3 regions of the Pseudomonas sp. S35 genome follow, and region 2 is predicted to be linked to each of the others. Evidence: predicted binding sites of a transcription regulator. Region 2 holds the regulator's gene; each other region holds the start of a gene.
What was found. Region 2 encodes sigma-54, which starts transcription at its own class of promoters, with help from an activator protein. Its sites were predicted from a motif close to ANTGGCATNNANNTTGCTNT; they were not measured.

Region 1 (10,621 bases), 770 kb from region 2:
ATCGGGCAGGGCGTCGAGCACTTCGGCGGGCAGCCCACGGCTCTCCGGGCCGAACAGGAAGGCATCACCCTCGGCAAAGCTGGCATCATGGAATGGCCGCGAACCCTTGGTGGTGAACGCGAACAAGCGCGGATGCCCCAGGCTTTCCAGGCAGCTGGCCAAGTCGGCGTGGCGCTGGAGTGTGGCGTACTCGTGGTAGTCCAGCCCGGCACGGCGCAGGCGCTTGTCGTCCATGTCAAAGCCCAGGGGCTCGATCAAATGCAGGTGGCATCCACTGTTGGCGCACAGCCTGATAACGTTGCCGGTATTCGGCGGAATTTCTGGTTGAAAAAGGATGACGTGAAACATGCACGGCTCCGAAGGCAAAGATGCGTTGCATTCTACCCCTGAAGAAGACCCAAGACCGAAGCTATTGCCGAAGGTCATGGGCTCGCTGGCGATTGTCGGCTTGATGGTGGGCCTGATGATCGGCCGCCTGACCACTGCGGACCCGGTGGAACTGCAACAGATAGAGACGACCAAGGACGGCGTGGTGGTGTGGTTCAACAGCGAACCCAAGCTGCACGGCGAGCATATCGACGGCACCGTGGCGTTGCTGTTTGATGCCCAAGGCAAGGCCGCCACCGGGCAACTTAAAGTCAACGACAAGGACGTGAACTGGCGCGTGCGCAAGACCGATGGCGGCCTGCTGCTGAACCTGGTGGCGGCTCGGCCGTTGCGCGGGGAGTGGAAGGGGGAGGAGGTCGATGACCGCTGGCGTTTGGAGATCCATCTCCAGGAGCAATAAAAGAGGGAGTTCCCGGCCTGCCTGTACCAGGGCTCCCAAAACGGGGTGAAGCCGTCAAGGCTTCCGTGTTAAAGAGGGAATCCCCGGCCTGCCTGTACCGAGGTTCCCCAAAGCGGTGTGGAGCGCGACGCGGTTCGCATCAAGCACCCCGGGTGTAAAGAGGGGATTCTCGGCCTGCCTGTACCAAGGTCCCCGAAACTGGGTTGTACAAGGGTTATTGCAGGGCGCGTGCCAGACTCGCCAAACTGTGCCAAATAATTTCATCAGAAAGCGCAAAGCCCCGGAATACGGGGCTTTGGTGTTTTCGGGATTTGGATTTTTTTCAGCAGCGCTGAGGTTTCAGGTGTTGGATCCATGCCCGATGCCGGTTCCTGGTGCATTGAAGCGGTGCACGGTCTGAAGCCTGGTGGAGAACCAAAACTATAGGAGATCCAAATGTGGGAGGGGGCTTGCCCCCTCCCACGTTTGAGTCGCAGTGGATTTGAGATCAGGCGTCGTCGCCCTCGTCATCATCCCCACCATCGACCTTCATGCCCAACTCCTTGATCTTGCGCGTCAGGGTATTACGGCCCCAACCCAGCAACACGGCAGCATCGCGGCGGCGGCCGGCGGTGTGCTTCAAGGCGGTTTCGATCATGATCCGCTCGAACGCCGGTACGGCGCTGTCCAGCAGGTTCGACTGGCCACGCGCCAGCGCCTGGTCGGCCCATTGGCGTAGCGCCTGCTCCCAGTTGGTCACTGGTGCCGAGTCCTGTGGCAGGCTCAACAGCTCCGGCGGCAGGTCGCTGATGTGCACTTCGCGCCCGGACGCCATCACGGTGATCCAGCGGCAGGTGTTCTCCAACTGGCGCACGTTGCCGGGCCACGGCAGGTTCTTCAGGTATTCCTCGGTCTCGCTTTTGAGCAGCTTCGGCTCGACGGCCAGCTCCTGGGCGGCGCGGCTGAGGAAGTGGCGGGCGAGGGTCGGGATGTCTTCGCGGCGGTCCGACATGCGCGGGATATGGATGCGGATCACATTGAGGCGGTGGAACAAGTCCTCACGGAACTTGCCCGCGTGCACCAGGGTTTCGAGGTTCTGGTGGGTCGCGGCGATGATGCGCACATCGACCTTGACCGGCGTGTGACCGCCGACGCGGTAGAACTCGCCGTCCGCCAGCACGCGCAGCAGGCGGGTCTGGGTGTCGGCTGGCATGTCGCCGATTTCATCGAGGAACAACGTACCGCCGTCCGCCTGTTCAAAGCGGCCGCGACGCAGGTTGGCCGCGCCGGTGAACGCGCCTTTCTCATGGCCGAACAGCTCGGACTCCATCAAGTCCTTGGGGATCGCTGCCATGTTCAACGCGATAAACGGCGACGCCGCCCGTGGGCTGTGGCGGTGCAGGGCGTGGGCCACCAGCTCTTTACCGGTACCCGATTCGCCGTTGATCAGCACGGTGATGTTGGAGTGGCTCAAGCGTCCGATGGCGCGAAACACTTCCTGCATCGCCGGCGCTTCACCGATGATTTCCGGGGTGCGAGTCAGGGTGGGTGGGGCTTCCTGGTTTTGCTGTTCCTGGGCGTGCTGGTTGGCGCGCTTGACCAGTGCCACGGCCTCGTCCACGTCGAACGGCTTGGGCAGGTATTCAAAGGCGCCGCCCTGGTAGGACGCGACAGCGCTGTCCAGGTCCGAGTGCGCAGTCATGATGATCACCGGCAGGCGCGGGTGCTGCTCGCGGATACGCGCCAGCAGGTCCAGGCCACTGGCGCCGGGCATGCGGATGTCGGAGATGATCACGTCGGGCTGCTGGCGCGCGAGGCGGCTCATCACCCCGTCGGCGCTGTCGAAGCTCTGGGTGGTCATGCCTTCCTGTTGCAAGGCTTTCTCGAGGACCCAGCGGATAGAACGGTCGTCATCGACGATCCAGACAGTTTCACTACGGCTCATGTCGATGGGGCTCCTTGTTCCAGTGGCAGAAAGATCGAGAACGTGGTGTGGCCAGGATGGCTCTCACATTCGATCAAGCCCTGATGCTGGCTGATGATGTTCTGGGTAATGGCCAGGCCCAGCCCGGTACCGTCCGGGCGGCCGCTGACCATGGGAAAGAAAATGGTTTCCTGAAGTTCCACAGGAATGCCCGGGCCGTTGTCGATGATCTCGACCTTGGTCACCAGGCGATGGCGCACGTGGCCGATGGTGAACTGGCGCAGGGCGCGGGTGCGCAGGCTGATGCGGCCCAGGCGCAGCTCGTTCTGGCTGCTGATGGCCTGCATGGCGTTGCGCACGATATTGAGCACCGCCTGGATCATCTGCTCGCGGTCGATCAACACGTCGGGAATGCTTGGGTCGTAGTCGCGCACCAAGGTGATGCAGCCCTGGCTTTCGGCCTCGACCAGATGGCACACGCGCTCCAGCACCTCGTGCACGTTGGTCATCGCCAGGGACGGCAGCTTGTTGGAGCCCAGCATGCGGTCCACCAGGTTACGCAGGCGGTCGGCCTCTTCGATGATGACGTTGGTGTAGTCCTTGAGGTGTTCCTCCGGCAGTTCACGGGCCAGCAACTGTGCGGCGCCACGGATGCCGCCCAATGGGTTCTTGATCTCATGGGCCAGGCCGCGGACCAGCATCTTGCTGGTTTCCTGCTTGGACAGCTGCGCTTCTTCCTTGGTGATGCGCAGCAAGCGGTCACGGGGGTGCACTTCGAGCAGCAGCAGGGTGGCGCCGTTGCTCAGGATTGGGGTTACGGCGTAGTCGACGGTCAGCGTCTGGCCGGTGAGGGCGGTGAGCATCGCCTCGCGCTTGGTGAACGGGTGCGCCTGCTCCACCGCCTGGCGCAACGAGCTCAAGGCCTCGGCCGACTCGGTGAACAGCTCGCTGATGAACTGCCCATGGCTGCGCTGGCCGCTGATGGCCAGGAGCATCTCCGCCGCCGGGTTCATGTACTCAAGACGCAAGTCGTCATTGAGCAGGATGGTCGCGGTGGTCAGGTTGTCGAGTAGCAAACGGTGCAGTGCATCGCTGATGGTCATCAGGACCTCTTTTGGAGCAAGGCGCGGGCTTGAGGCACACGCTGATACAAGGAAAATGCAAAAACCAAACCAAGGCTCCGAAAAGAAGCGTTAAAGCCCTGAAATGGGGGTTATAGGCGCGAAACTGTGGCGTTCTGCCAGCTTGCTCGGGAAGTTTCGAACCAAAATGGGCTGGCCAGGTGGGAAGGGTGCAGCCTATCGCACCAATATAGTGCGGTTTTATCAAGGTTGTTCAGGAAGTGGCGAGTGGATCGTTTTCAGGGCGGGTTGAAAACGATCCGGGGTGGGGGGTCAGTGTTGTTCAGAAAGTGGCATGCCCGCACGGCCCGCGTAAAAGACCAGCAGCTCGACCGGGGTGTTGCCGGTAATACCACGATGCTCAATGCCTACCATCTCGGCCAGGGTTTGCCCTTGCCTCAAGGTGCGCGTCAGTCCGCCCTTACGGGTTTCAACGGTCAGCTCTCCCGAAACGATGTAGGCGGCATTCGGCATTGGGTGAGTGTGCCAGGGCAATTGCGTGTGCGCAGGGATCTTGAGGCGTATGAGCGTCAGTTGCGGCGGACCTTTTGGGTAGGCTTTGTAAGGTGTGCCATCCCATGACGCGCTGCGTTCAAGCAACACCTCTTTTTCGATGTGTGCGGCGTTCTTTGGGTGGATGCCGCAGCCAAGCAACGACAAACCCAGCGCTGCTGTAATCAAGCACTTGAGGGCGATCATGGTTCCATCCTGTCCGATAAATGAACAGTCAGGCTATGGCCACCGGCCTCGGTGAAGATGCAGGACAGGTCCTCAAATCAAGTAGGTCCAGTGCACAATTCGGCCGTGGCGCGGATCATCGCCAACTGACGCAACGGATCGTTCAGCGGCTCATGCACGGCCTCGGCCAACCATTGCGGGCACTGCGGGTCGGTACGATGCGGGGTGAAGTCGGCCAATTGCTGCAGCAGGCGTTTCTGCAGCTCGTCCAATTGCGGGCGGATCTGTTTCACCAGGTCGGGGCGTGGATCGTCAGGTGCCTTGCCCTGGAATTGCCAGTCAGAGAGCTGGGTGTACTGCACCAGTTTGTTGGCTTCGATTTGCGCCGAGAAGAACTGCTCGGCAGCGCCAGGTGGCAGCTTGTAGCTCGGTGCCTGCGCGGCGACGCTGGCGATCACTTCTTGTTCGCGCTTTTTATCTTCTACAGGCTTTTTGCTGTCCCATTTGCTCAGGGCCACTTGGTCGGCAATCTCCAAACGTTCGGCGATGCTGTTGAGCAGCGGTTCGAGCGTGGGTGGCGCGGCAGTCGCAGTGGCACTGACGAACAACAGAGCGAACACAAATCGAAACTTCAAGAGTGATCTCCTGTGGGAGGGAGCAAGCCCCCTCCCACATTTTTGATTGGGTTTGCAGATTAAGAGCTGGGTCAGTCTGGAGCTACCCTGCTTTGTGCGTTTGCCTTGCGTGAATTGCGGGCAAAAAAAGACCTCCCGAAGGAGGCCCTTTTCATCGCGCTACGTCAAGCAGCGCTACCGGATCAGCAGCTGTAGTACAGCTCGTATTCCAGTGGGTGTACGAAGGTGCGAACCTTGATTTCTTCTTCGCTTTTCAGGCCGATGTAAGCGTCGATGAAGTCGTCGCTGAACACGCCGCCTTTGGTCAGGAACGCACGGCCCTTGTCCAGCTCTTCCAGGGCTTCTTTCAGGCTGCCGCACACTTGTGGGATCTCTTTGGCCTCTTCAGGCGGCAGGTCGTACAAGTTTTTGTCGGCGGCGTCGCCTGGGTGGATCTTGTTCTGGATACCGTCCAGGCCGGCCATGACCAGGGCAGCGAAGGCCAGGTATGGGTTGGCTGCTGGGTCCGGGAAGCGGGCTTCGATACGGCGAGCACGCGGGCTGGACACGTAAGGGATACGGATCGAAGCGGAACGGTTGCGTGCCGAGTAGGCCAGCATCACTGGCGCTTCGAAACCTGGGACCAGACGCTTGTAGGAGTTGGTCGACGGGTTGGTGAAGCCGTTCAGGGCCTTACCGTGCTTGATGATACCGCCGATGAAGTACAGGGCAGTGTCGGACAGGCCGGCATAACCTTCGCCAGCGAAGGTGTTCTTGCCATCTTTGGCGATGGACAGGTGAACGTGCATACCCGAACCGTTATCGCCGTACAAAGGCTTAGGCATGAAGGTAGCGGTACGGCCGTAGGCAACGGCAGTGTTGTGTACGCAGTACTTCAGGGTCTGAACTTCGTCAGCCTTGGCCACCAGGGTGTTGAACTTCACACCGATTTCGTTCTGGCCGGCAGTCGCCACTTCGTGGTGGTGCACTTCGATGACCAGGCCCATGTCTTCCATCGCGTTGCACATGGAGGTACGGATTTCGTGGTCGTGGTCGAATGGCGGAACTGGGAAGTAGCCACCTTTGATACCTGGACGGTGGCCATGGTTGCCGCCTTCCACGTCCTGGTCGGACATCCACGAACCTTGTTCGGAGTAGATCTTGAACATGGAACCGGAGATGTCGGACTTGAACTTCACTTGGTCAAAGATGAAGAACTCTGGCTCCGGGCCTACGAATACGGTGTCACCGATACCGGTCGACTTCAGGTATTCCTCGGCACGCTTGGCGATCGCACGTGGGTCGCGGTCGTAGCCTTGCATGGTCGAAGGCTCGATCACGTCGCACACCAGGATCAGGGTGGCTTCTTCGGTGAACGGGTCGAGCACGGCAGTGCTGTCGTCCGGCATCAGGATCATGTCGGAGGCTTCGATGCCTTTCCAGCCAGCGATGGAGGAACCGTCGAACATTTTGCCTTCTTCGAAGAAAGCATCATCCAGCGCGTCGCGAGCCGGCATGGTCACGTGGTGCTGAGTGCCTTTGGTGTCCGTGAAGCGCAGATCAATCCATTTAACGTCATGATCTTTGATGAGTTGAACCGACTTCGACATAGTGTCCTCCGGGTGGCTTCGGGCTGGGGTAGTGGAGTTAGCCCTTAGAATGTGGGTGATGCCGGCGCGGATAGTCCGCCATGGCAACCTGCCTCACAAGAGAGCAAATTGCATGCCAGTGCGCCAACATGGGTTTTTTGCTCCAAAAACGCCCCTATAAAGGTGCATTGCGACAAAAGACCGAAAATGGCGCACCGCAATGTGGCGAAATCGCCTCAAGATGCACTGCTTTAGTGCGTTGCGAGTGTGGTGCATATTAACTGGTTAAACCTTGAGCGATTTCCGCTATAATCCGCGCCCCCCTTTTTCAGCAGGCCCGGCGCGCGCTGTTTCCATGAAATTAATCGTTAAAGTCTTCCCCGAGATCACCATTAAAAGCCGACCGGTACGGACGCGTTTCATCCGTCAGTTGGCCAAGAACATCCGTGCCGTGCTCCGCGATCTGGACCCGGCTGTGGTGGTGAACGGCGTGTGGGACAACCTCGAACTGGAAACCCGTGTCACCGACGCCAAAGCCTTGAAGGACATGACCGAGCGCCTGAGCTGCATGCCGGGCATCGCGCATTTCCTGCAGGTGGACGAGTACCCGCTGGGCGACTTCGACGACATCACCGAGAAGTGCAAGCAGCACTTTGGCAGTGAGATCGAGGGTAAGATTTTTTCGGTGCGTTGCAAGCGCGCCGGCAAGCACCCATTCAGCTCCATGGATGTGGAGAAATACGTCGGCAGCAAGCTGCGTCGCGAGTGCGGTGCCGCCGGAATTTCCTTGAAAGCGCCGCAAATTGAAGTGCGCATGGAAATTCGCGACCAACGGTTGTTTGTGATCCACAGCCAGCACAACAGCATCGGCGGCTACCCGCTGGGCGCCCTGGAACAGACCCTGGTATTGATGTCCGGCGGTTTCGATTCCACGGTGGCGGCCTACCAGATCATGCGCCGCGGCCTGATGAGCCACTTCTGCTTCTTTAATCTGGGCGGGCGTGCACACGAATTGGGCGTGATGGAAGTCGCGCACTTTATCTGGAAGAAGTACGGCAGCTCCCAGCGCGTGCTATTTGTGAGCGTGCCGTTCGAGGAAGTGCTGGGCGAAATTCTCGGAAAAGTCGATAACAGTCATATGGGCGTAGTATTGAAGCGTATGATGTTGCGCGCTGCGTCCCGCATTGCCGACCAGTTGCAGATCGACGCGCTGGTGACGGGCGAAGCGATTTCCCAGGTGTCCAGCCAAACGCTGCCCAACCTGTCGCTGATCGACTGCGTAACCGAAAAGCTGGTACTGCGCCCGCTGATCGCCAGCCACAAGCAGGACATCATCGATTTGGCAGAAGAAATCGGTACCGCCGACTTTGCCAAGCATATGCCTGAATACTGCGGGGTCATCTCGGTGAACCCCAAGACCCACGCCAAGCGCAACCGCGTGGAGTATGAAGAACAACAGTTTGATATGGCGGTTCTGGAGCGTGCGCTCCAGAACGCCAAGCTGGTCCCGATCGATCGTGTGATCGATGAACTGGGCCAGGATGTGCAGATCGAAGAAGTCAGCGAAGCCCTGGCCGGCCAGATCGTTGTCGACATCCGTCACCCGGATGCCGCTGAAGATGAGCCGCTGGAAATTCCTGGCATCGACGTACAAACGCTGCCGTTCTATGCATTGAACGCGCGTTTCAAGGAACTGGATGACAGCCGTCAGTACCTGCTGTATTGCGACAAAGGCGTGATGAGTCGCCTGCATGCCCACCATTTGCTCAGTGAGGGGCATGCCAATGTGCGCGTTTATCGACCGAGCTAAGAGCCCGGGGCTGTTTGCCTGTGGCCTGCGTCACCGGCCCCCCGACTCTGCCGTCAAGCTGTAACGGCAAGGCCTGACTCTACTGTTAATCGCTGCCACGACCTGTCAGCACACCGAATCCTCTGATCGAGATACACAAGTGATCGAAAATCTACGTAACATCGCCATCATTGCTCACGTTGACCATGGTAAAACCACCCTGGTAGACAAACTCCTGCGTCAATCCGGCACCCTGGAGCGCAACGAGCTCAACGACGAGCGCGTGATGGACTCCAACGACCAGGAAAAAGAGCGCGGTATTACCATCCTGGCTAAAAACACCGCTATCAACTGGAACGGCTACCACATCAACATCGTGGACACCCCGGGCCACGCCGACTTCGGCGGCGAAGTAGAACGCGTAATGTCGATGGTTGACTCCGTTCTGCTGCTGGTTGACGCTCAAGACGGCCCTATGCCGCAAACCCGTTTCGTGACCAAGAAGGCTTTCGAAGCCGGCCTGCGTCCGATCGTGTGCATCAACAAGGTTGACCGTCCAGGCGCGCGTCCGGACTGGGTTCTGGACCAGATCTTCGACCTGTTCGACAACCTGGGTGCCACCGAAGAACAGCTGGACTTCAAAGTCGTCTACGCCTCGGCCCTGAACGGCATTGCCGGTCTGGAACACACCGACATGGCTGAAGACATGACCCCGCTGTACCAGTCGATCGTCGACAACGTACCGGCGCCTAAAGTTGACCGTGATGGTCCGTTCCAGATGCAAATCTCGGCACTGGACTACAACAGCTTCCTGGGTGTTATCGGCGTTGGCCGTATCGCTCGTGGTAGCGTCAAGCCGAACACCCCGGTTGTTGCTATCGGCGCCGACGGCAAGAAGCGTAACGGTCGTATCCTGAAGCTGATGGGTCACCACGGTCTGCACCGTATCGACGTTGAAGAAGCTTTCGCTGGCGACATCGTCTGCGTGAGCGGCATGGACTCCCTGTTCATCTCCGACACCCTGTGCCAGCCGGACAACGTTGAGGCGATGAAGCCTCTGACCGTTGACGAGCCAACCGTTTCCATGACCTTCCAGGTAAACGACTCGCCTTTCTGCGGTAAAGAAGGCAAGTTCGTGACTTCCCGTAACATCAAGGAACGTCTGGACAAAGAGCTGCTGTACAACGTTGCACTGCGCGTTGAAGAAGGCGACTCGGCTGACAAGTTCAAGGTTTCCGGCCGTGGTGAGCTGCACCTCTCGGTACTGATCGAAACCATGCGTCGCGAAGGCTTCGAAATGGGCGTTGGTCGTCCAGAAGTGATCATCCGTCAGGTTGACGGCGTGAAGCAGGAACCGTTCGAAAACGTCACCATCGACACCCCGGAAGAATCCCAGGGCAAGGTGATGGAAGAGATGGGTCTGCGTAAAGGCGACCTGACCAACATGGTGCCGGATGGCAAAGGCCGTGTGCGTCTGGAATACAACATCCCTGCTCGTGGTCTGATCGGTTTCCGTAACCAGTTCCTGACCCTGACCAACGGTGCTGGCATCCTGACCTCGATCTTCGATCGCTACGACACCATGAAGTCCGGCGACATGTCCGGCCGTCAGAACGGTGTTCTGGTATCGGTAGAAACCGGCAAGGCACTGACCTACTCCCTGGAAACCCTCCAGGCGCGTGGCAAGCTGTTCGTTGAGCACGGTCAAGAGATCTACAACGGTCAGATCGTTGGTCTGAACAGCCGTGACAACGACATGGGCGTCAACCCAACCAAAGGCAAGAAGCTCGACAACATGCGTGCTTCGGGCAAAGACGAAACCATCGCTCTGGTTCCACCTGTTCGCTTCACCCTGGAACAGGCCCTGGAATTCATCCAGGACGACGAGCTGTGCGAAGTCACGCCTAAGTCGATCCGCCTGCGTAAGAAGATCCTGGACGAAGGCGAGCGTACCCGCGCTGCCAAGAAAGCCAAGAACTGATTTAACTCAGGCTGAATGAAAAACGCCCCCGGTCGAAAGGCCGGGGGCGTTTTTTTATGTCTGCAGTTTTTGGGGTGGCTGTACTGGCCTCATCGGGAGCAAGCCCCCGATGAGGCCCTTCAAAACACTACAAAATTTGGATCAGAACTTATCGAGAGT
Region 2 (10,621 bases):
TGGCAAGTTCGTGTTCTCCACCAGCGAGGCCTACTTGATCGAAGACGGCAAGATTACCGCGCCGGTCAAAGGCGCGACGTTGATCGGTAACGGACCGGAAGCCATGAGCAAGGTGTCGATGGTCGGTAACGACCTGTCGCTGGACAGCGGCGTGGGCACATGTGGGAAAGATGGACAGTCGGTGCCGGTGGGTGTCGGCCAGCCAACGCTGAAAATCGATGCGATCACCGTGGGTGGCACGGGGTCGTAAGGGGTGGAGCTTCGGGTGGCGAAGACCGCCACCCGGGGAAGGGCATCAACGCAGGCCGCGTTGAGTCTCGTCCAGCTCACGGATGTACTTGAAGATTTTACGGCTGGTGGCGGGCGCCTTGTTATGCGCCTGCTCGTGCTGGGCCTGACGGATCAGGGAGCGCAGTTGTTGGCGGTCCGCGTTCGGGTAGTCCAGTACGAATTTCTCCAGCACCGCGTCATCGCCCGAAATCAGGCGGTCACGCCAACGTTCCAGGTTGTGGAAGCGTTCGTTGTACTGGCGAGTGGAGGCATCGGTTTGATCGAGCAAGGCCAGAATGGCGTCAGTGTCCTGATCGCGCATCAACTTGCCGATAAACATGATGTGCCGTTTGCGCGCGATATTCGCGGTGTGTTTGGGTGCGTCCGCCAGCGCCCGGCGCATTTCGTCGGTCAGTGGCAGTTTTGCAATCAAATCTTTCTTGAGCGTTGTAAGGCGCTCGCCAAGATCAACCAGAGCATGCAGCTCGCGTTTGACTTGGGTTTTGCTTTTCTCCCCATCGAGGGAGTCGTCGTAAGAATCAACCATGGTGGCAGTCCGCAAAGAAACGCCGCCATGATAACCAGTCGGGGGCCGCTTGTCCGGCCCGGTCGCTCGATGGCCTTAACCGAAAGCAGAATTTGAGTGGAGAAAACCATGAGTGCAGCCCAAAGCGTCGGTCCACAAGCGTTACCGGCACTTCAGGAACAAGTCGAGCAGATTCTTGCCGAAGCCAAGCGCCAGGGGGCCAGCGCCTGTGAGGTGGCGGTTTCGTTGGAACAGGGGCTGTCGACGTCGGTGCGTCAGCGGGAAGTGGAAACCGTCGAATTCAACCGCGACCAGGGATTTGGCATCACCTTGTACTCGGGGCAGCGCAAAGGCTCGGCCAGTACCTCCGCCAGTGGGCCGGACGCGATCCGCGAGACGGTTGCCGCTGCGTTGGCGATTGCCAAGCACACCTCCGAAGATGAAAGTTCGGGCCTAGCCGACAAGGCGCTGATGGCCAAGGACTTGAAGGATTTCGATCTGTTCCATGCCTGGGACATCACACCTGAGCGGGCCATTGAACTGGCGCTGACTTGCGAGGCGGCGGCATTCGACGCTGATGCCCGCATAAAGAACGCCGATGGCACCACGTTGAGCACTCACCAGGGTTGCCGTGTATACGGTAACAGCCATGGATTCATCGGCGGTTATGCGTCCACTCGCCATAGCCTGAGCTGCGTGATGATCGCCGAGGCCAATGGCCAGATGCAGCGCGATTACTGGTACGACGTGAGCCGCCAAGGTGAATTGCTGGCCGACCCCGTCAGTATTGGCCAACGTGCGGCAGAGCGTGCCGCGAGCCGCTTGGGCGCGCGCCCCGTGCCGACCTGTGAAGTGCCTGTGCTGTTTTCGGCGGAGCTGGCCGGTGGCCTGTTCGGCAGTTTCTTGGGGGCGATTTCCGGTGGCAACCTGTATCGCAAATCTTCGTTCCTCGAAGGCGCTATCGGCCAGCAGCTATTTCCCGAGTGGCTGACCATCGATGAGCGCCCGCACTTGATGCGCGCCATGGGCAGCTCGGCATTCGACGGTGATGGCCTCGCCACCTATGCCAAGCCTTTCGTCGAGAAAGGTGAGTTGGTGTCCTACGTACTGGGCACTTACTCCGGCCGTAAACTCGGCCTGCCAAGCACCGCCAACTCCGGTGGTGTGCATAACCTGTTCGTGACCCATGGCGATGAAGACCAGGCAGCGCTGCTGCGGCGTATGGGGCGTGGCCTGTTGGTGACCGAGTTGATGGGGCATGGCCTCAACATGGTCACTGGGGATTACTCCCGTGGCGCAGCGGGTTTCTGGGTGGAAAACGGCGAGATTCAATTCGCGGTCCAGGAAGTGACCATCGCCGGCAATATGCGCGATATGTTCAAGCAGATCATTGCGGTGGGTAACGATCTGGAGCTGCGCAGCAACATTCGCACGGGCTCGGTATTGATCGAGCGGATGACCGTCGCGGGCAGCTAACGCGGCAACCGTTGTCCGAAAAGGCGCGCCATCCTACAGATGGCGCGTCTTTTTTTATGCGCGGTGCGTAGGGCTATTAACCGGCCACTCTTGTTTTGATTCTCAATATCATTTAATAATAAATATCATTATCGAGTGAGTGTGGATCATGAGTTCTGTCCTGCATGAGGATCCGTACCTGGAAAGCTGGCGCTGGATGAGTCGTCAGATTCGCTGCGGCCTTGATCCCAATGAACCTCGCCTGATCGAACATTACCTCAATGAGGGTCGATACCTGGCGTGCTGCACTGCGACCCATCCGTGGACGATCGCTGAAACGTCATTTCGCCTGTTGATCGACACCGCCAGTGATATCGCGCTGCCCTGGCATTGGCGTTCCACCTGCCTGGATCAGGCTTGGCGCCCGCTGCGCGACCTGGAAAAACTGTCCCACTGCGCCTGCCGCCTCAAGCGCTGGCAGACCTTTGCCTGGCAATTGGCAACGTGCGAATTGCTGCCTTCCCTTTCTGTTTCTGACCTGGTGCAAGGATCCTCCGATGAGTAACACCCGTATCGAACGCGACAGCATGGGCGAACTGCAAGTGCCTGCCGAGGCCTTGTATGGCGCTCAAACCCAGCGCGCGGTGAACAATTTTCCGATCAGCCATCAACGCATGCCGGCGCAATTCATTCGCGCGCTGATCCTCGCCAAGGCCGCAGCTGCCAAGGTCAACGTCGACCTCAAGCAGGTCAGTGAAGCGCAGGGCAAAGCCATCGTCGACGCCGCCCAGGGTTTGCTGCAAGGCGATTTCATGCAGCACTTTCCGGTGGATATCTTCCAGACCGGCTCCGGCACCAGCTCCAACATGAACGCCAACGAAGTGATTGCAACCCTGGCCAGCCGTTTGCTCGGCGAGGCGGTCAACCCGAACGACCATGTCAACTGTGGCCAAAGCAGCAACGACATCATTCCGACCACTATCCACGTCAGCGCCGCGCTGGTATTGCACGAGCAAACGCTGCCGGCGCTGCTGCACCTGGTGCAGGTGATTGAGCAGAAAGCTGAAGAAGTCCACCCTTTCATCAAGACCGGCCGCACCCACCTGATGGACGCTATGCCGGTACGCATGAGCCAGGTACTCAACGGCTGGGCGCAGCAACTCAAAGCCAATATCGGTCATCTGCAAGACTTGCTGCCGAGCCTGCAGGCGCTGGCCCAGGGCGGTACGGCGGTGGGCACGGGGATCAATGCGCATCCGGAATTCGCGGCGCGTTTCAGTCAGCAACTCAGCAGCCTGACCGGCGTGAAATTCACACCGGGCAAAAACCTGTTTGCGCTGATTGGCTCCCAGGACACCGCCGTCGCCGTCTCCGGCCAACTGAAAGCCACCGCCGTGTCGCTGATGAAAATCGCCAACGACCTGCGCTGGATGAACTCCGGCCCGCTGGCCGGCCTGGGTGAGATCGAGCTCGAAGGCTTGCAGCCCGGCTCCTCGATCATGCCGGGCAAGGTCAACCCGGTTATCCCCGAGGCAACCGCGATGGTCGCCGCTCAAGTCATCGGTAATGACACGGTGATCACCGTTGCGGGCCAATCCGGCAACTTCGAGCTGAACGTGATGCTGCCGATCATCGCGCAGAACTTGCTCAGCAGTCTTGAACTGCTGGCCAACTCGAGCCGGCTGCTGGCAGACAAAGCTATCGCCAGCTTCAAGGTCAACGAAGCCAAGCTCAAGGAAGCGCTGTCGCGTAACCCGATCCTGGTCACGGCACTCAACCCGATCATTGGTTACCAAAAGGCGGCCGAAATCGCCAAGAAGGCCTATCAGCAAGGTCGTCCAGTGATTGATGTCGCTCTTGAGCACACTGACCTGCCCCGCAGCCAACTGGAAATCCTGCTGGATCCGGAAAAGCTCACGGCTGGCGGCGTGTAATCACCGACCCTGCTTTGGAGGCTCACCATGGAGCACTGGAAACGCACGATCGAACGGGCCAATCGCTGCTTTATGCAGGGCGAGTTGGTTGACGCTCGCGAGGCCTATTTGCAAGCCCTGGCGTTGGCCCAAGTGTTGTTCGAACGCTGGGCGGATGCCGACGAAGCAGTGGCGGCTTGCGTCATCTCCCATCACAACCTGGCGGATCTGCACTTGCGCTTGAATCAGCCTGAGGAAAGCGCCGAATACCTCTGCGCCATTCATCAGCGCTTGCTGCAGACCATGCAGGATGAGCGCCTGAGCCCGCAACTGCGGGAGGCGGCACTGCGCCAGAGCAGCAAGACCTACGTCGAACTGTTGAATTTTATCAGCGATCACGGCGAGTACCCGCGCACCCATCGCCTGCTCAGTGGTACTGCGGCGCACCCGACCACTCCTCAATACGGAGCACATTGATATGACTTACACCTTGCCTGCCCTGCCTTACGCCTACGATGCCCTGGAGCCGCATATCGATGCGCAGACCATGGAGATTCACTACACCAAGCATCACCAGACCTACATCAATAACCTCAATGCCGCAGTCGAGGGCACCGAGTTCGCCGGCTGGCCGGTAGAGAAACTGGTCTCCAGCGTGCAGCAACTGCCGGAAAAGCTACGCGCTGCGGTGATCAACCAAGGTGGTGGCCACGCTAACCACTCGCTGTTTTGGGCGGTCATGTCACCTCAGGGTGGCGGTAAGCCCGATGGCGCGTTGGGTAAGGCAATTGATGAGCAGGTAGGCGGCTTTGATAGCTTCAAGGAAGCCTTCACCAAAGCTGCGTTGACCCGCTTCGGTAGTGGCTGGGCCTGGCTGAGCGTGACTGCGCAAAAGACTCTGGTCGTAGAAAGCAGTGGCAACCAAGACAGCCCGCTGATGAACGGCAATACGCCGATCCTCGGCCTGGACGTCTGGGAGCACGCTTACTATCTGCGCTATCAGAACCGCCGCCCGGAATACATCAATGCCTTCTACAGTGTTATCAACTGGCCAGAAGTTGCCGCACGCTATCAGGCTGCTTTGGCCTGACAATTACCTTCATAACAAGATCTAAGGCCGACTATGGGCACTGAAACACTGGCGATCGGCAGTGTGCGAATGTTTCGTTATGCACTTGGCTCGCTGCTGCTGCTGGCAGGTACTGCATTGCTGGTGGCCCACGGGCTGGCCTGGCTGGACCTGGAACCGCGTATCTTGCGCGCATTGCAGGGCGGGGCGATCTGCGCGCTCGGCACGGCGCTGGGCGCGGTTCCTGTATTGGTGATTCGGCGGATGCCGGTGGCCGTGAGCGATACCCTGCTGGGCTTTGGGGCTGGCGTAATGCTTGCGGCCACCGCTTTTTCGCTGGTGGTGCCGGGTATCGCCGCTGCTGAAAGCCTCGGGCTTACGCCCTGGGGAGCGAGCGGGTTGATCAGCTTTGGAATCATGTTGGGAGCGTTCGGGCTGTATCTGGTTGACCGCAAGGTCTCCGGTACCAGTCCGGAAATGCTGGTGGGCACGCCGGAAAAACCGGTGATTGCGCCGCGCATCTGGTTGTTTGTGTTCGCCATCATTGCCCACAACATCCCGGAAGGCATGGCGGTTGGCGTCTCGGCCGGCGGCGGCATGCCGGACGCCGATAGCCTGGCTATGGGCATTGCCTTGCAGGACGTGCCCGAGGGGCTTGTGATTGCGTTGGTGTTGGCTGGGGCAGGGATGTCGCGGGCCAAGGCATTCCTGATTGGCGCTGCGTCAGGCTTGGTGGAGCCGGTGTTTGCCGTGCTCTGCGCTTGGCTGGTGAGCCTGGCCGAGGTGTTGTTGCCTTTGGGCCTGGCGCTGGCCGCCGGTGCAATGCTGTTGGTGGTGACGCATGAGGTGATCCCGGAATCACGCCGCAATGGCCACGAAAAGCTCGCCAGCCTGGGGTTGTGCGTTGGGTTTTGCTTGATGATGGCGATGGATACTGCATTGGGCTGAAGCCGTTACCGCTTCACGCCTGTCTCAAAGGGTGAGCTTACTCACCCTCATCAAAGAAGTTGTTGATCAGCGCCACCAGTGCGTCCATCGCTTCCTGTTCTTGCTCGCCTTCGGTCTTCAAATGAATCTTGGTGCCCTTGCCGGCCGCCAGCATCATCATCGCCATTATGCTTTTGCCGTCGACCATGCTCTGCGGTGTGCGCCCGGCCCTGATCTGGCAAGGGAACTGCCCGGCGACGCCGACAAACTTGGCCGAGGCGCGGGCATGCAGGCCCAATTTGTTGATGATTTCAATTTCCAGAGCGGGCATCGCGCAGGTGTTCCTTTCAGCTAAGGTCGCGGTGGCGAACCTGGACGTTCTTGAGGGTTTGTTGCAGCACTTGGCCCAGGCGCTCGGTCAGGTACACCGAGCGGTGATGGCCGCCAGTGCAGCCAATGGCAATGGTGACATAGGCCCGATTGCTCGCGGCAAAGCGTGGTAGCCATTTAAGCAGGTAGCTGGAAATGTCCTGGAACATCTCCTCCACATCCGGCTGCGCGGCCAGGTACTCCGCCACAGGTTGGTCCAGCCCGGACTGGTCGCGTAATTCGGGTTTCCAGTAGGGGTTGGGCAAGCAGCGCACGTCGAACACCAGGTCCGCATCCACTGGCATGCCACGCTTGAAGCCGAACGACTCGACGAGAAATGCCGTGCCAGGCTCTGGCTGGTTCAGCAGGCGCAACTTGATGGCATCGCGCAACTGGTACAGGTTGAGGCTGGTGGTGTTGATCTTGAGGTCGGCGAGGTCAATTATCGGACCCAGCAACTTGGTTTCGTCCTCGATGGCTTCGGCCAGAGAACGGTGAGGGCTGCTGAGTGGATGGCGGCGACGGGTTTCAGAGAAGCGTTTGAGCAGCGTCTCTTCGTCGGCATCCAGGTACAGCACATCACAATGAATGTGCTTGGCGCGTACCTCTTCAAGCAATTGTGGGAATCGCTCAAGGTGGCTAGGCAGGTTGCGGGCGTCAATCGAGACGGCGACCAGGGGTTGCGCCAGTTCGGTATGGATCAGCGCGCGTTCCGCCAGTTCCGGCAGCAGGCCAGCTGGAAGGTTGTCTATGCAATAGAAACCGTTGTCCTCAAGAACGTTGAGGGCGGTACTTTTACCCGAGCCAGAGCGGCCGCTGACGATGATCAAACGCATGATTACTGCCCGTTCTGTTCATCCAGGACAACTTGATACAGCGCCTCGTTGCTGCTGGCGCTGCGCAGTTTGTCGCGCACTTCCTTGCGGTCGAGCATGCTGGCGATCTGCCGGAGCAGTTCCAGGTGCGCATCGGTGGCTGCTTCCGGAACCAGCAGAACGAACAGCAGGTCAACCGGGGCGCCGTCGATGGCATCGAAGTCAATGGGGGCTTCAAGGTGCAGCAGGGCGCTGACGGGCGTTTCGCAGCCCTTGAGGCGGCAGTGAGGAATGGCGATGCCGTTGCCAAAACCCGTGGAGCCGAGTTTTTCACGGGCGATCAGCGCATCGAAGACGTCTTGCATCTCCAGGCTCGGCACTTCACGTGCGATCAGGTTGGCAATTTGTTCGAGTGCTTTCTTTTTACTGCCGCCCGGCACGTTCACGAGGGAACGGCCGGGGGTCAGGATGGTTTCAAGTCGGATCATTGGGGGGAGTTAACGACCTGTACCTTGCATCAGGTGCAGATTCTTTTCCTTATGCTTTATGAGTTGGCGGTCCAGCTTGTCGTAGAGCGAGTCAATCGCCGCGTACATGTCTTCATGTTCCGCATTGGCGACGAGCTTGGCATTCGGTACGTGCAGGGTGGCCTCGATTTTCTGCTTCAGCTTATCGACCTCCATGATGACCTGCACGTTGGTGATCTTGTCAAAATGCCCCGCCAGCTTGTTCAGCTTGCTCTCGGTGTATTCACGCAGGGGTTTGGTGACTTCCAGCTGGTGTCCACTGATGTTGACTTGCATACAGCTTCTCCTTCGTTGCCAGTGCATAAAGCGACAGGCAAAAGTGCCTGCCACTGGAACGCTGTGGCCCGCCCGTCACATCAAACGCTTACGCTCGCTGGAAGGCGCGATCCCAAGGGATTCGCGGTACTTGGCGACGGTTCGACGGGCGACCTGAATGCCTTGTGCTTCCAGTAAACCAGCGATCTTGCTGTCACTCAACGGCTTTTTCTGATTTTCCGCAGCAACCAGTTTTTTGATGATCGCGCGGATTGCCGTGGACGAGCATTCACCGCCCTCGGAGGTGCTTACATGGCTGGAGAAAAAGTATTTCAGCTCATATATGCCACGTGGGGTATGCATGAATTTTTGCGTGGTCACTCGGGAAATCGTTGATTCGTGCATGCCTACCGCTTCGGCGATGTCATGCAGAACCAGCGGCTTCATTGCTTCGTCACCGTACTCCAGAAAGCCGCGCTGATGCTCGACGATCTGGGTAGCAACTTTCATCAAGGTTTCGTTGCGGCTTTGCAGGCTCTTGATGAACCAGCGCGCTTCCTGCAACTGGTTGCGCATGAAGGTATTGTCGGCGCTGGTGTCGGCCCGGCGAACAAAACCTGCATATTGCGGGTTGACCCGCAGGCGTGGCACCGACTCTTGGTTCAGCTCCACCAGCCACCGCTCGTTATCCTTGCGCACGATCACGTCAGGGACTACGTATTCGGCTTCGCTGGACTCGATCTGTGAGCCAGGGCGCGGGTTGAGGCTCTGCACCAGTTCGATCACTTGGCGCAGGTCGTCTTCCTTGAGCTTCATGCGGCGCATCAACTGGCTGTAGTCGCGGCTGCCCAGCAGGTCGATATAGTCGGTGACCAGGCGCTGTGCTTCAGTGAGCCATTGGGTTTTAGCGGGCAGCTGTCGCAGTTGCAGCAGCAGGCATTCGCCAAGGGTGCGGGCGCCGATGCCGGCAGGCTCGAATTGTTGGATGCGGTGAAGGACGGCTTCGATTTCGTCCAGCTCGATGTCGAGTTCCGGGTCAAACGCCTCAAGAATTTCTTCGAGTGTCTCGTCCAGATAACCCTGGTTATTGATGCAATCGATCAGGGTCACGGCGATCAGGCGGTCGGTATCCGACATCGGTGCAAGGTTCAGTTGCCACAACAGATGGCTCTGCAGGCTTTCGCCGGCGGAGGTGCGGGTGGTGAAGTCCCACTCGTCGTCGTCGTTGCTGGGCAGGCTGCTGGCGCTGGTCTGATAGACGTCCTCCCAGGCGGTGTCTACCGGGAGCTCGTTGGGAATGCGTTCGTTCCAGTCACCTTCCTCAAGGTTGTCCACCGTAGGGGCGGTTTCCTGATAGGACGGTTCCTGCACGTCGGCATTGGGTTTTTGCTCGATGTTGTCAGCCAATGGGTCTGCATTGTCGAAGTCGTCGCCTTCTTCCTGGCGTTCGAGCATCGGATTGGACTCCAGGGCCTCCTGGATTTCCTGTTGCAGGTCCAGGGTCGACAATTGGAGCAGGCGGATGGCCTGTTGCAGCTGCGGTGTCATCGTCAGCTGCTGGCCCATTCTCAGGACTAGCGATGGTTTCATGGCAGGGGCTTAACACCTTATTCGCCGGCGCAATGCGCCATCCACGACAGGGCGCGTGAGCGCCAAACATAAGCAAATTATATGCCTGATATCGAGGGCTTTGCCTAGAGCGCGGTAACAATAAAAATCCGGAGGTCTTCATTGGTTCCCGCGCAGTGGGCAAACGACCTGCCGCCGCCGTGTTCTTGCGCGTGGCTTTACAGGCGGAACTCGTGACCCAGGTACACTTCCTTGACCAGTTCGTTGGCCAGGATGGTCGCGGAATCACCTTCGGCGATCAGTTGACCATCGTTGACGATATAAGCGGTTTCGCAGATATCGAGGGTTTCACGCACGTTGTGGTCGGTGATCAATACACCGATTCCCTTCGCCTTGAGGTGATGGATGATCTGCTTGATGTCGCCGACCGAGATCGGGTCGACGCCTGCAAACGGTTCGTCCAGCAGGATGAACTTGGGGGCGGTGGCCAGGGCGCGGGCGATTTCCACGCGACGACGTTCGCCACCGGACAGGCTCATGCCAAGGTTGTCGCGAATGTGGTTGATGTGGAATTCCTGCAGCAGGCTTTCCAGTTCCTTGCGGCGGCCATCGCGGTCGAGCTCCTTGCGGGTCTCGAGGATCGCCATGATGTTGTCGGCAACCGACAGTTTGCGGAAGATCGACGCTTCTTGTGGAAGATAGCCGATACCGGCACGGGCGCGGCCGTGCATCGGCTGGTGGCTGACATCCAGGTCGTCGATCAGTACGCGACCCTGGTCCGCCTGGACCAGGCCGACGATCATATAGAAGCAGGTGGTCTTGCCGGCGCCGTTGGGGCCGAGCAGGCCGACGATCTGGCCGCTGTCGATCGACAGGCTGACGTCGCGCACGACCTGACGGCTTTTATAGGCCTTGGCCAGATGCTG
Region 3 (10,621 bases), 1.4 Mb from region 2:
GAACGACCTGATCCGCCCGGCGCTGTACCAGGCCTGGATGAATGTCACCGCCGTGACGCCTCGCGAAAGCGAAGCCCGCGCCTATGACATCGTCGGCCCGATCTGCGAAACCGGCGACTTCCTGGCCAAGGATCGCCAGTTGGCCCTGGAAGAAGGCGATCTGCTGGCCGTGCATTCGGCCGGTGCCTACGGGTTTGTCATGAGTTCCAACTACAACACCCGCGGCCGTACCGCCGAGGTGCTGGTGGACGGTGATCAAGCGTTTGAAGTGCGTCGCCGCGAGACGGTAGCCGAGTTGTATGCTGGCGAAAGCCTGCTGCCGGAGTAAGCCATGCTGCTGCGTTTTACCAAGATGCACGGGTTGGGCAATGATTTCATGGTCCTTGACCTGGTCAGCCAGCACGCGCACATCCTGCCCAAACACGCTAAACAGTGGGGCGACCGGCATACCGGGATTGGTTTCGACCAACTGCTGATCGTCGAGGCGCCGAGCAACCCGGAGGTTGATTTCCGTTACCGGATCTTCAACTCCGACGGCTCCGAAGTGGAACAGTGCGGTAACGGTGCGCGCTGCTTTGCACGTTTTGTGCTGGACAAGCGCCTGACCGCCAAGCGCCAGATCCGCGTCGAGACCAAGAGCGGCGTGATCGAACTGGACATCCGCAGCGACGGCCAGATCAGCGTCAACATGGGCGCGCCGCGCCTGGTGCCGGCGGATATTCCGTTCCAGGCCACCGAGCAGGCCGTCAGTTATGCACTGGACGTGGATGGCCAATCGGTCGACATCGCTGCCGTGTCCATGGGCAACCCCCATGCCGTGCTGCGGGTCAACGACATCAACAACGCCCCCGTGCATGAACTGGGGCCGAAGATCGAACACCACCCGCGCTTTCCGGCACGGGTCAATGTGGGCTTCCTGCAGGTGATCGACCGTTCCCGCGCACAATTGCGCGTGTGGGAACGCGGCGCCGGCGAAACCCAGGCCTGCGGCACCGGTGCTTGCGCCGCTGCCGTGGCCGCGATCAGCCAAGGGTGGATGGATTCGCCGCTGCTGATCGACCTGCCCGGTGGACGCCTGTCCATCGAATGGGCAGGCCCAGGCCACCCGGTGCTGATGACCGGGCCGGCCTCGCGTGTATACGAAGGACAGGTCCGTCTATGAGTGAGCCAAGCTAATGACCGATAAGCCTCAAGTACCCGCACCCGCAACCCCGAGCGAAAGTCTGGAGGCCGCTGCTGTCGCGGCGTACCTTGAGGCGAACCCGGACTTCTTCGTCGAGCACGAAGAACTGCTGCCGGCGCTGCGCATCCCCCACCAGCGCGGCGACACCGTGTCGCTGGTGGAGCGCCAGATGAAGATCCTGCGCGAGCGCAATATCGAGATGCGTCACAAGCTCTCGCATCTGATGGACGTGGCCCGCGACAACGACCGCCTGTTCGACAAGACCCGTCGCCTGATTCTGGCGCTGATGGATGCCACCAGCCTGGAAGAAACCGTGATCGCGGTGGAAGACAGCCTGCGCCAGGACTTCCAGGTGCCGTTTGTCAGCCTGATCCTGTTCAGCGACAACCCGATGCCGGTAGGTCGTTGGGTCAGCGGCAGCGACGCGCAAACTGCAATTGGCGGCCTGCTCTGCGAAGGCAAGACCATCAGCGGCACCTTGCGCGAGCATGAGTTGGACTTCCTGTTTGGTGCCGAACAGCGCAAACAGATCGGCTCCACCGCCGTCGTCGCCCTCACCTATCAAGGTTTGCACGGCGTACTGGCCATCGCCAGCCGCGATCCTGCGCACTATAAAAGCTCGGTGGGTACGCTGTTCCTGACCTACATCGCCGAAGTGCTGGGCCGCGTTCTACCGCGCTTCACCACTGCCCTGCGCGCGGTGCGCTAGCGATGGAACGGCAACTGGACGCTTACTGCGCTCACCTGCGCAACGAGCGCCAGGTGTCGCCCCATACGCTGGAGGCTTACCGGCGGGACTTGAACAAGGTCCTGGCGTACTGCGAAAAACAGCAGGTCACCAGTTGGAAAGCCCTGGACATCCAGAGCCTGCGCAGTCTGATCGCACGCCTGCACCAGCAAGGTCAGTCCTCGCGCAGCCTGTCACGCCTGCTGTCGGCGGTGCGGGGGCTCTATCACTACCTCAACCGCGAAGGCCTGTGCGACCACGACCCCGCCAATGGCCTGTCTCCACCCAAAGGAGAGCGGCGCCTGCCCAAGACCCTGGACACTGACCGCGCCCTGCAATTGCTGGACGGTGCCGTGGAGGATGACTTTCTCGCCCATCGCGATCAGGCCATCCTCGAATTGTTCTATTCCTCAGGCCTGCGCCTGTCGGAACTGACCGGCCTGAACCTCGACCAACTGGACCTGGCAGACGGCTTGGTGCAAGTGCTGGGCAAGGGCAGCAAGACCCGCGTGTTGCCGGTGGGCAGAAAGGCCCGCGAAGCCCTGCAACTGTGGTTGCCACTCAGGGCGCTGGCCAACCCGGCGGATGATGCGGTATTTATCAGCCAGCAAGGCCGGCGCCTCGGGCCACGGGCGATACAAATAAGGGTCAAGACCGCCGGCGAGCGCGAACTGGGCCAGAACCTGCACCCGCATATGCTGCGGCACTCGTTTGCCAGTCATATGCTGGAGTCATCCCAGGACCTGCGCGCCGTGCAAGAGCTGCTCGGCCACTCCGATATCAAGACCACGCAGATCTACACCCATCTGGACTTCCAACACCTGGCAACGGTGTACGACAGCGCCCATCCACGGGCCAAACGCATCAAGGGCGGCGACTCATGAGTATCAAGCTGATCACTTTCGACCTGGACGACACGCTCTGGGATAACGTGCCGGTCATCATCAGCGCTGAAGCGTCGATGCGTGAATGGCTGGCGGTCAATGCTTCCAAGGTAGGCGACTTGCCCCTGGAGCATTTCGCCAGCCTGCGCCAACAGGTGTTGCAGCGTCACCCGGAGCTCAAACACCGCATCAGCGTGCTGCGCCACCGGGTGCTGATGCACGCCTTCGAGGAGGCCGGATACCCACAGCCACAAGCCACGGAGATGGCCGATGTGTGCTTCGAGGCCTTCATCCACGCACGTCACCAGCTCACCGTATTTCCCGAAGCCGAACCGATGTTGCAGGCGCTGCGCCAGCACTTCCTGCTGGGGGTGATCACCAACGGCAACGCGGATGTGCAGCGCGTCGGCCTGGCGGACTATTTCCACTTTGCCTTGCGTGCGGAGGATATCGGCATCGCCAAGCCGGATGCGCGATTGTTCGAGGCAGCGTTGCAACGCGGTGGCGTCGATGCCAGTGCGGCGGTGCACGTCGGCGATCACCCAGGGGATGACATTGCCGGAGCCCAGCAGGCCGGGCTTCGCGCGGTGTGGTTCAACCCGACGGACAAAGCATGGGAAGCAGACAAGCGCCCGGATGCGCAGATTCGCAGTCTGACCGAGCTACCGGAATTGCTCCGCAAGTGGCAGTAACACATTGGGATAACCACAAGGTTCCAATAAATCATCAGGCATGAAAAAGCCCGCAGCGACGGCGGGCTTTTTTACAAGCAGGAAGCAGACCTCAGATAGGTCGGCTGCCGTACTTGTTATCCGGCTTCTTCGGTGGGTCGGCCACCACGTTAGCCTCGACTTCCTGCACTTTGCCGCCTTTAGCGAGGAACTCTTCCATCGCGCGGGCCAGGGCATCACGCTCTTTGTTCTTGGCTTCAACGCTCGGCAATTCATCTACCGAAACAGCCGCCTTGGCTTTACCTTTGGCAGCCGGGGCAGGCGCATCATCGCCACCGTCGTCTTCAGCAACGTCATCAGCCGCCGCTTCAAGACCTTCTTCGGTGTCGTCTTCGTCACCTACTTCGAGTTCGTCGTTTTCCAGATCATCGTCGCTCATGTTCTACCTCATGACTTGCGAAAAGCAGATTAGTTATAGCCCAGCTTTACCCTCTGTCGAGGCCACCGGGAAAAAATCAACATCCACTGGATAACCAGTGGCTTATGCCCCATCACCGTGCAAGGTGGCGAGGACTTTACGGGCACCGCCGTGATCACGGTGCTCGCCCAGATAAACCCCTTGCCAGGTCCCCATCGCCAAGCGGCCGGCCCTTACCGGCAAACTCAGCTGGCAGCCCAGGAGACTGGCCTTGAAGTGCGCCGGCAGGTCGTCCGGACCTTCGTCGTTGTGCTCGAACCCGGTGCGGCCTTGCGGCACCAGCGAGTTGAAAAAACGCTCGAAGTCACGGCGAACCGCCGGGTCGGCATTCTCGTTGACGGTCAACGACGCCGAGGTGTGCTGCAACCACAGGTGCAACAGGCCCACACGACACGCCTTCAGTTCAGGCAAGCCGGCAAGCAACTCATCGGTCACCAGGTGAAAGCCCCGGGGCTTGGCCCGCAGGGTAATCAGGGTCTGTTGCCACATACAGTTCTCCGCCCATCGGCGCGCATTCTAGCGCGCTCTGGGAAAAAACAAAGTATCGAATATGCCTACATGCCTGTAAGACATTCGCACGCTGAAAAACGCCATGGGCGCCTCACCCCAAACTCAGCGCAAAAACCGGCACAGCGTGTTACGACTGACAAACATCAGACAAAAAAATGCCCGGCAAGCCGGGCATTTTTTTACGCATACTTACAAGTTGTAGCCGCGTTCGTTGTGTTGTGCCAGGTCGAGGCCGACAGCCTCTTCCTCTTCGGTGACACGCAGGCCCATGACCATGTCGAGCACCTTGAGGATGACGTAGGTGACGATCGCCGTGTAGATCACGGTGAAGCCGACACCTTTGCACTGGATCCAGACTTGAGCCGCGATATCGGTCACGGTGCCGAAGCCGCCCAATGCAGGGGCTGCAAATACACCGGTGAGGATGGCACCGACGATGCCGCCGATACCGTGCACGCCGAATGCGTCCAGGGAGTCGTCATAGCCCAGCTTGCGCTTGAGGCTGGTCGCGCAGAAGAAGCAGACCACACCGGCCACCAAGCCGATCACCAGGGCGCCCATCGGGCCAACAGTGCCGGCAGCCGGAGTAACGGCTACCAGGCCTGCGACCACACCCGAGGCGATACCCAGTGCGCTTGGTTTGCCGTGAGTGATCCACTCGGCGAACATCCAGCCCAGCGCGGCGGCGGCGGTGGCGATCTGAGTCACCAGCATCGCCATGCCGGCAGTGCCGTTGGCCGCAGCAGCGGAGCCGGCGTTGAAGCCAAACCAGCCGATCCACAGCATTGCCGCGCCCACCAGGGTGTAACCCAGGTTGTGCGGGGCCATCGGGGTGGTCGGGAAGCCTTTACGCTTGCCGAGCACGATGCACGCCACCAGGCCAGCCACACCGGCGTTGATGTGCACCACGGTGCCGCCGGCGAAGTCCAGCACGCCCCAGTCCCACATCAGGCCGCCGTTGCCGCTCCAGACCATGTGCGCGATCGGCGCATAGACCAGGGTGAACCAGATGCCCATGAAGATCAGCATCGCAGAGAACTTCATACGCTCGGCGAAGGCACCGACGATCAGCGCCGGGGTGATGATCGCGAAGGTCATCTGGAAGGTGATGAACACGGCTTCAGGGAACAACGCCGCAGGCCCGGTGATGCTGGCCGGGGTCACGCCCGCCAGGAACGCCTTGCCCATGCCGCCGAAGAAGGAGTTGAAGTTGACCACACCCTGTTCCATACCGGTGGTATCGAACGCAATGCTGTAGCCGTAGACGACCCACAGGATGCTGATCAGGCCGGTGATGGCGAAGCACTGCATCATCACCGACAGAATATTCTTGGAGCGGACCATGCCGCCGTAGAACAGCGCCAAGCCGGGGATGGTCATGAACAGCACCAATGCGGTGGCGGTCAGCATCCAGGCGGTGTCGCCGGAGTTGAGGACTGGAGCAGCCACTTCGTCTGCCGCCATGGCCAGGCTTGGCATTACGATGGACAACAGGGCTCCGAGCCCTGCGAATTTACGCAGAGTCATATTGTTTTCTCCTGGGGCGTTGGGGTTTGGCGGCTTAGATTGCGTCGGTATCGGTTTCGCCGGTACGGATGCGAATAGCCTGTTCCAGATTGACCACGAAGATCTTGCCGTCACCGATCTTGCCGGTGTTGGCAGCCTTGGTTATCGCCTCGATAACCCGGTCAAGATCCTTGTCGTCAATGGCGACATCAATCTTCACCTTCGGCAGGAAATCGACGACGTATTCAGCGCCGCGATACAGCTCGGTGTGACCCTTCTGCCGACCGAAGCCCTTGACCTCAGTAACGGTAATGCCCTGCACGCCGATCTCGGACAACGACTCGCGTACATCGTCCAACTTGAACGGCTTGATGATGGCAGTGACTAGCTTCATGAAAACTCTCTCCCGAATTGGTGGACTTGCCCCAGGAAAACAAACCCGTCTCAAGTCTAAGCGCAGTGCCTGGCTTTGTAACGCGTCGTCGCAAGGGCAATTGCCATTGCGGCGCCAGCTAACCACTGGTGACGAAACCTGTACCCCTGATCCGTCGGCGCACTGCATTCGTCACAGCGACTGCATCAGTGCATGGGTCATGATCGTCTAAGCAGAAACCTTGCCAGCTCCGTAAAAATCACTGAAATCAGTCCTTTGTCCACTTAACCCCACCCGCCGGGCCAGTTGGCGACCGCAATGCGCACGAAAACGGTGCGCCTTCGCCCAGCCTGATGCGCGAAAAGCGTGCGCGGCAGGCCGTGAAAAAGACTATAGACGCTGCGTGATACACTGCCCGCCAACAGTTTCCGGAATACTTCCCATGCTCGCGCCCAAAGACCTCCTCGACGCCCTGAGCGGCCACGCCTCTCGCCTGTTCAGCGGTGACACCGCGCTGCCGCGCAATGAAATCGAAAGCCAATTCAAGGCCTTGCTGCAAAGCGGCTTCAGCAAACTCGACCTGGTGAGCCGGGAAGAATTCGACAGCCAGATGGTGGTGCTCGCCCGCACGCGTGCGCGGCTGGAGAGCCTGGAGGCGAAGGTGGCAGAGTTGGAAGCGCGGCTGACCAACACTGCCGAGTAACTGAGGCAACTCGGTCAAAATGTGGGAGCGGGCTTGCTCGCGAATGCGCTGGATCAGTCAGCATCTTCGTGTCTGACAGACTGCATTCGCGAGCAAGCCCGCTCCCACATTTGTTTTGCGCTGCACCTCGGATACGTTCTGTAAAACCTCCCCCACGCTGCACTCCCCCACCTCATCTACCCTTGAAAAACCGCAGGAAGCGGCCGCCCATTTCAAGGAACGAGCATGTCCCTCGCCATCGTCCACAGCCGCGCCCAGATCGGCGTCGAAGCCCCTGCCGTCACCGTCGAAGTGCATATGGCCAATGGCTTGCCGTCCCTCACACTGGTGGGTTTGCCCGAAACCGCCGTCAAGGAAAGCAAAGACCGCGTGCGCAGCGCCATCCTCAACTCGGCCCTGCAATACCCCGCGCGCCGCATCACCCTCAACCTCGCGCCCGCCGACCTGCCCAAGGACGGCGGGCGTTTTGATCTGGCGATTGCCCTGGGGATCCTCGCCGCCAGCGTGCAGGTGCCAGCGTTGATGCTCGATGACATTGAATGCCTGGGTGAGTTGGCGTTGTCCGGTGAAGTGCGTGCGGTGAAAGGCGTGCTACCGGCGGCTTTGGCGGCGCGCAAGGCCGGGCGCACCGTGATAGTGCCTCGGGCGAATGCCGAGGAGGCGTGCCTGGCGTCGGGGTTGAAGGTGATTGCGGTAGACCACTTGTTGCAAGTGGTGGCGCACCTCAATGGGCACGTGCCGATTGAGCCCTACAAGTCCGATGGTTTGCTGTACCTGAACAAACCCTACCCAGACTTGAGCGAAGTGCAGGGCCAACTGTCGGCAAAGCGCGCCCTGCTGATCGCCGCAGCGGGTGCGCATAACCTGTTCTTTTAAGCAACCATTAGACCCCATAAAAATCAGATCAAGGACTCAGAGTTGCTGGGTTAACGCAACGGGCTGGACTGCAAAATGTTCCCATTTAGCGTCATTTCCTTGCAAAACCCGCGAAAAGGAGAAAAGCTATGATCATAGGGGCAGAATGCTGGCCACAAACAAATCTGAATCCAAGGAAAGGGTTGACAAGCCTGTTTTTTGTGATAGATTGAATCCCAACAACGCCCGATACGTCCTTTAACAAGGAAGTCATTGGGCTTTTTTTTGGCAAAAAAATGAGCTATTCAGAATACCTCAAGCCGCACATCGACCCAGTGGGGCTCATCCCCTTCCTCCAAGCCAAAGGTTTAACTGTCACTGACCCAAATCAAGCACAGTCAACTTTAGAGAATATCAATTACTTTAGATTTAAAATTTACCTTTGGCCATTCTACGACGAGGTCAATTCTTGCTATGAAGCAGGATCAACTTTTGAACATGGCGTAGAAATTTATAGATTTGATGAAGAACTGAGAAATTTTTTATTTTCTATCATTGGCCGCATAGAGATTAAACTGCGAACTAAAGTTGACCAAGTAGTAACTGCACATACAGGAAACCCGTTTTGGTATCTGGACGATGCACTTTTCGAAACCAATATAAACTCGGTAAGGTCTGGGCTTGCTTCTCAGTTCCAACAGTCTAGAATCCCATTCGCTCTACATTTCAAATCGACCTATTACAACAAAACCAACCCTGACTTCAAGCAACTCCCTCCGTTTTGGACAATCTCCGAACTGACAACTTTTGGGAATATAAAAACATTTTATAGTAGCTTGAAGAAAAATTTATTTGGAGCACCACCAAACAACAAGCTCGATCTATTGGCTAAAGAATTTGGTGCTCGAAACCTTAAAAATCTAAACAATTGGATTACGTTAATTAGAGATATTCGGAACGTATGTGCCCACCACAATCGGGCTTGGAACGGAAACTATCGAGAACCGGTGGAAATCACTAACCTGTTCTCACCACATTATTTGCCATCTCACCCAAACAGAATATATCATTTTTTGGGGCTGCTACACGTCATCAATAAGTCACTGAATTTAAACATAGCTATATGTCAGTTCGTAGTCGACCTTACAAACAAATATCCAGCAATAAAAGGGAAGCTAAGTTCGGCAGGATTTCCAACTGACTGGGAGTTGGACCCTTTTTGGACTTAAAGACCTAGGTCGCCAAAGGTGCGGGGACTTGTACCCGTGCATTTGGGGGCCGGGTAGGTTCTTATGTGAAGGCAGGGGTCGCGTGCGTGTGTCTTGAAAACCCTAAGGGGTTTTCGCTTTGCTCTTAACTCTCAGCATTGCCGCGAAGCGGCTTCGCCTTTCTCGGCAAAGCTGCTCCTTCCTACCAAATCAGCAAAAAACGAAAATTTCGTTCACTGAGTTCTCAGAATAGAGCCTTTGCCGAATGAGGGCAGCGAGTCCCTTTCTCGGATTTAGGTCGAAATACACTCTCGCCTAAATTTTGAACACTTTATGCCTGTGTAGTGCGGCATCTGGCACCCTGTTCAACACTGTTTCCAGCGGCTTGCGGGCTGATAACCAATTCCTTGCCAGTTCCCCGTTGTAGGATCTTGCTTCGCGTAGTCCAACTATCTCCTGAAAAGGCTGGTTCGGCCTATTCCTAAACTACGGAAGGGCTAATACTGATTTTATAGTTATTGATTATTTTTCGGCAGAAGGTCTTGAAATAAAGTCTTGAGGTGATATAACTTTAATTACGTTGAACTGCTGTCATCAGTATCAACCCGAAGCCCAAATGGTTCTGCCATTTGGGCTTCACTGTTTATAGCAACTTACCATTTCAATTCAAAAAGTCAAACCCTAGGCAATAAAAGCTTTTAGCTTTAGATGTTTACAAAGTATTATTAAAAATATTGGTTTCAACAGCTTTGCCTTCCAATAGTTTAATTAATTCATCTATTTGGGCTGCTTGAACCGAACCAAAATCGATCTCATCGAAGAGCTTGGCAGCATTTAGCTTTACATGCTCGGGCACTGCTATTGATGACCTCAAGAACTCTAGTGCTTCTGCCTTTGCTTTTTCAGGGGAAATATTCAGTTCAAGTAGACCCTCGATTCTCAAATGACTTAATGTGGCCCTACCTATTGCAGGGTCTGCCTTTTCGATTATATCAAGTAGATAAAGGCCGAAAGCCTGCCTCTTCGATTTTCCTGACTCATTCGATATTTCTTGCTGAACAATTAGTAAAGGGAGTCCGTCCTCTGCAATGTGAGCTGATGAACTAATATCTGCCCCCCTATGAACCACGCTGTTTCTCAATTCTTTAAGGTACAGATAGTTGGCTTCTCCTTTTCCATTGGAGTCAAAATCCAAAGCCTCATACAGAATAGCCTTATATCGTTCGTGTGCTTTAGAGTCGGGCCCTTTGAAATCCTTAGCGAGAATTTCCGTTGCCGCCAGTAAGTTTGCGAGATACTGAGAGTAGTTAACTCTCAAATCTTTCTGGTCAGCTACCGAAAGCGGGCAGCGTATTCGAAGTGCATTTTTTATGGCTAGATTTTTTGCTTCGAAATACCATTTTATTCCTGATATGGCCTCTAATGCGTCCATGTGTAGCCTCCATTGAATACGGTAGCCAAGCTACACTGGAGTTTATTTTCAGGTCAAATGGATTTTTGCTTTAGCGGGTCTCGGGTCGCAG

Region 1: the regulator sigma-54 is predicted to act here: its motif matches at 6,814-6,833, upstream of glnA (type I glutamate--ammonia ligase).
Region 3: the regulator sigma-54 is predicted to act here: its motif matches at 6,562-6,581, upstream of glnK (P-II family nitrogen regulator).

What each region holds. Positions count from the first base shown of each region.
Region 1 covers NZ_CP019431.1:375,114-385,734, forward strand. The annotation lists gene PspS35_RS01610 (tRNA (cytidine(34)-2'-O)-methyltransferase) at 1-348, opposite strand, end outside; gene PspS35_RS01615 (hypothetical protein) at 347-787, shown strand; gene ntrC (nitrogen regulation protein NR(I)) at 1,275-2,711, opposite strand; gene glnL (nitrogen regulation protein NR(II)) at 2,708-3,793, opposite strand; gene PspS35_RS01630 (cupin domain-containing protein) at 4,085-4,510, opposite strand; gene PspS35_RS01635 (chorismate mutase) at 4,588-5,124, opposite strand; gene glnA (type I glutamate--ammonia ligase) at 5,307-6,713, opposite strand; gene thiI (tRNA uracil 4-sulfurtransferase ThiI) at 7,048-8,502, shown strand; gene typA (translational GTPase TypA) at 8,642-10,462, shown strand; gene PspS35_RS01655 (YkgJ family cysteine cluster protein) at 10,604-10,621, opposite strand, start outside.
Region 2 covers NZ_CP019431.1:1,146,141-1,156,761, forward strand. The annotation lists gene tldD (metalloprotease TldD) at 1-250, shown strand, start outside; gene yjgA (ribosome biogenesis factor YjgA) at 296-817, opposite strand; gene pmbA (metalloprotease PmbA) at 926-2,272, shown strand; gene PspS35_RS05105 (FagA protein) at 2,421-2,816, shown strand; gene PspS35_RS05110 (class II fumarate hydratase) at 2,809-4,185, shown strand; gene PspS35_RS05115 (hypothetical protein) at 4,213-4,641, shown strand; gene PspS35_RS05120 (superoxide dismutase) at 4,643-5,254, shown strand; gene PspS35_RS05125 (ZIP family metal transporter) at 5,288-6,181, shown strand; gene PspS35_RS05130 (HPr family phosphocarrier protein) at 6,219-6,491, opposite strand; gene rapZ (RNase adapter RapZ) at 6,508-7,365, opposite strand; gene ptsN (PTS IIA-like nitrogen regulatory protein PtsN) at 7,368-7,832, opposite strand; gene raiA (ribosome-associated translation inhibitor RaiA) at 7,842-8,147, opposite strand; gene PspS35_RS05150 (RNA polymerase factor sigma-54) at 8,223-9,716, opposite strand; gene lptB (LPS export ABC transporter ATP-binding protein) at 9,914-10,621, opposite strand, start outside.
Region 3 covers NZ_CP019431.1:6,361,174-6,371,794, forward strand. The annotation lists gene lysA (diaminopimelate decarboxylase) at 1-328, shown strand, start outside; gene dapF (diaminopimelate epimerase) at 332-1,162, shown strand; gene PspS35_RS28880 (DUF484 family protein) at 1,176-1,892, shown strand; gene xerC (tyrosine recombinase XerC) at 1,895-2,794, shown strand; gene PspS35_RS28890 (HAD family hydrolase) at 2,791-3,486, shown strand; gene sutA (transcriptional regulator SutA) at 3,578-3,904, opposite strand; gene PspS35_RS28900 (secondary thiamine-phosphate synthase enzyme YjbQ) at 4,007-4,432, opposite strand; gene PspS35_RS28905 (ammonium transporter) at 4,643-5,980, opposite strand; gene glnK (P-II family nitrogen regulator) at 6,015-6,353, opposite strand; gene PspS35_RS28915 (accessory factor UbiK family protein) at 6,775-7,035, shown strand; partial or broken gene PspS35_RS28920 (magnesium chelatase domain-containing protein) at 7,261-7,902, shown strand; gene PspS35_RS28925 (Abi family protein) at 8,187-9,119, shown strand; gene PspS35_RS28930 (hypothetical protein) at 9,811-10,530, opposite strand.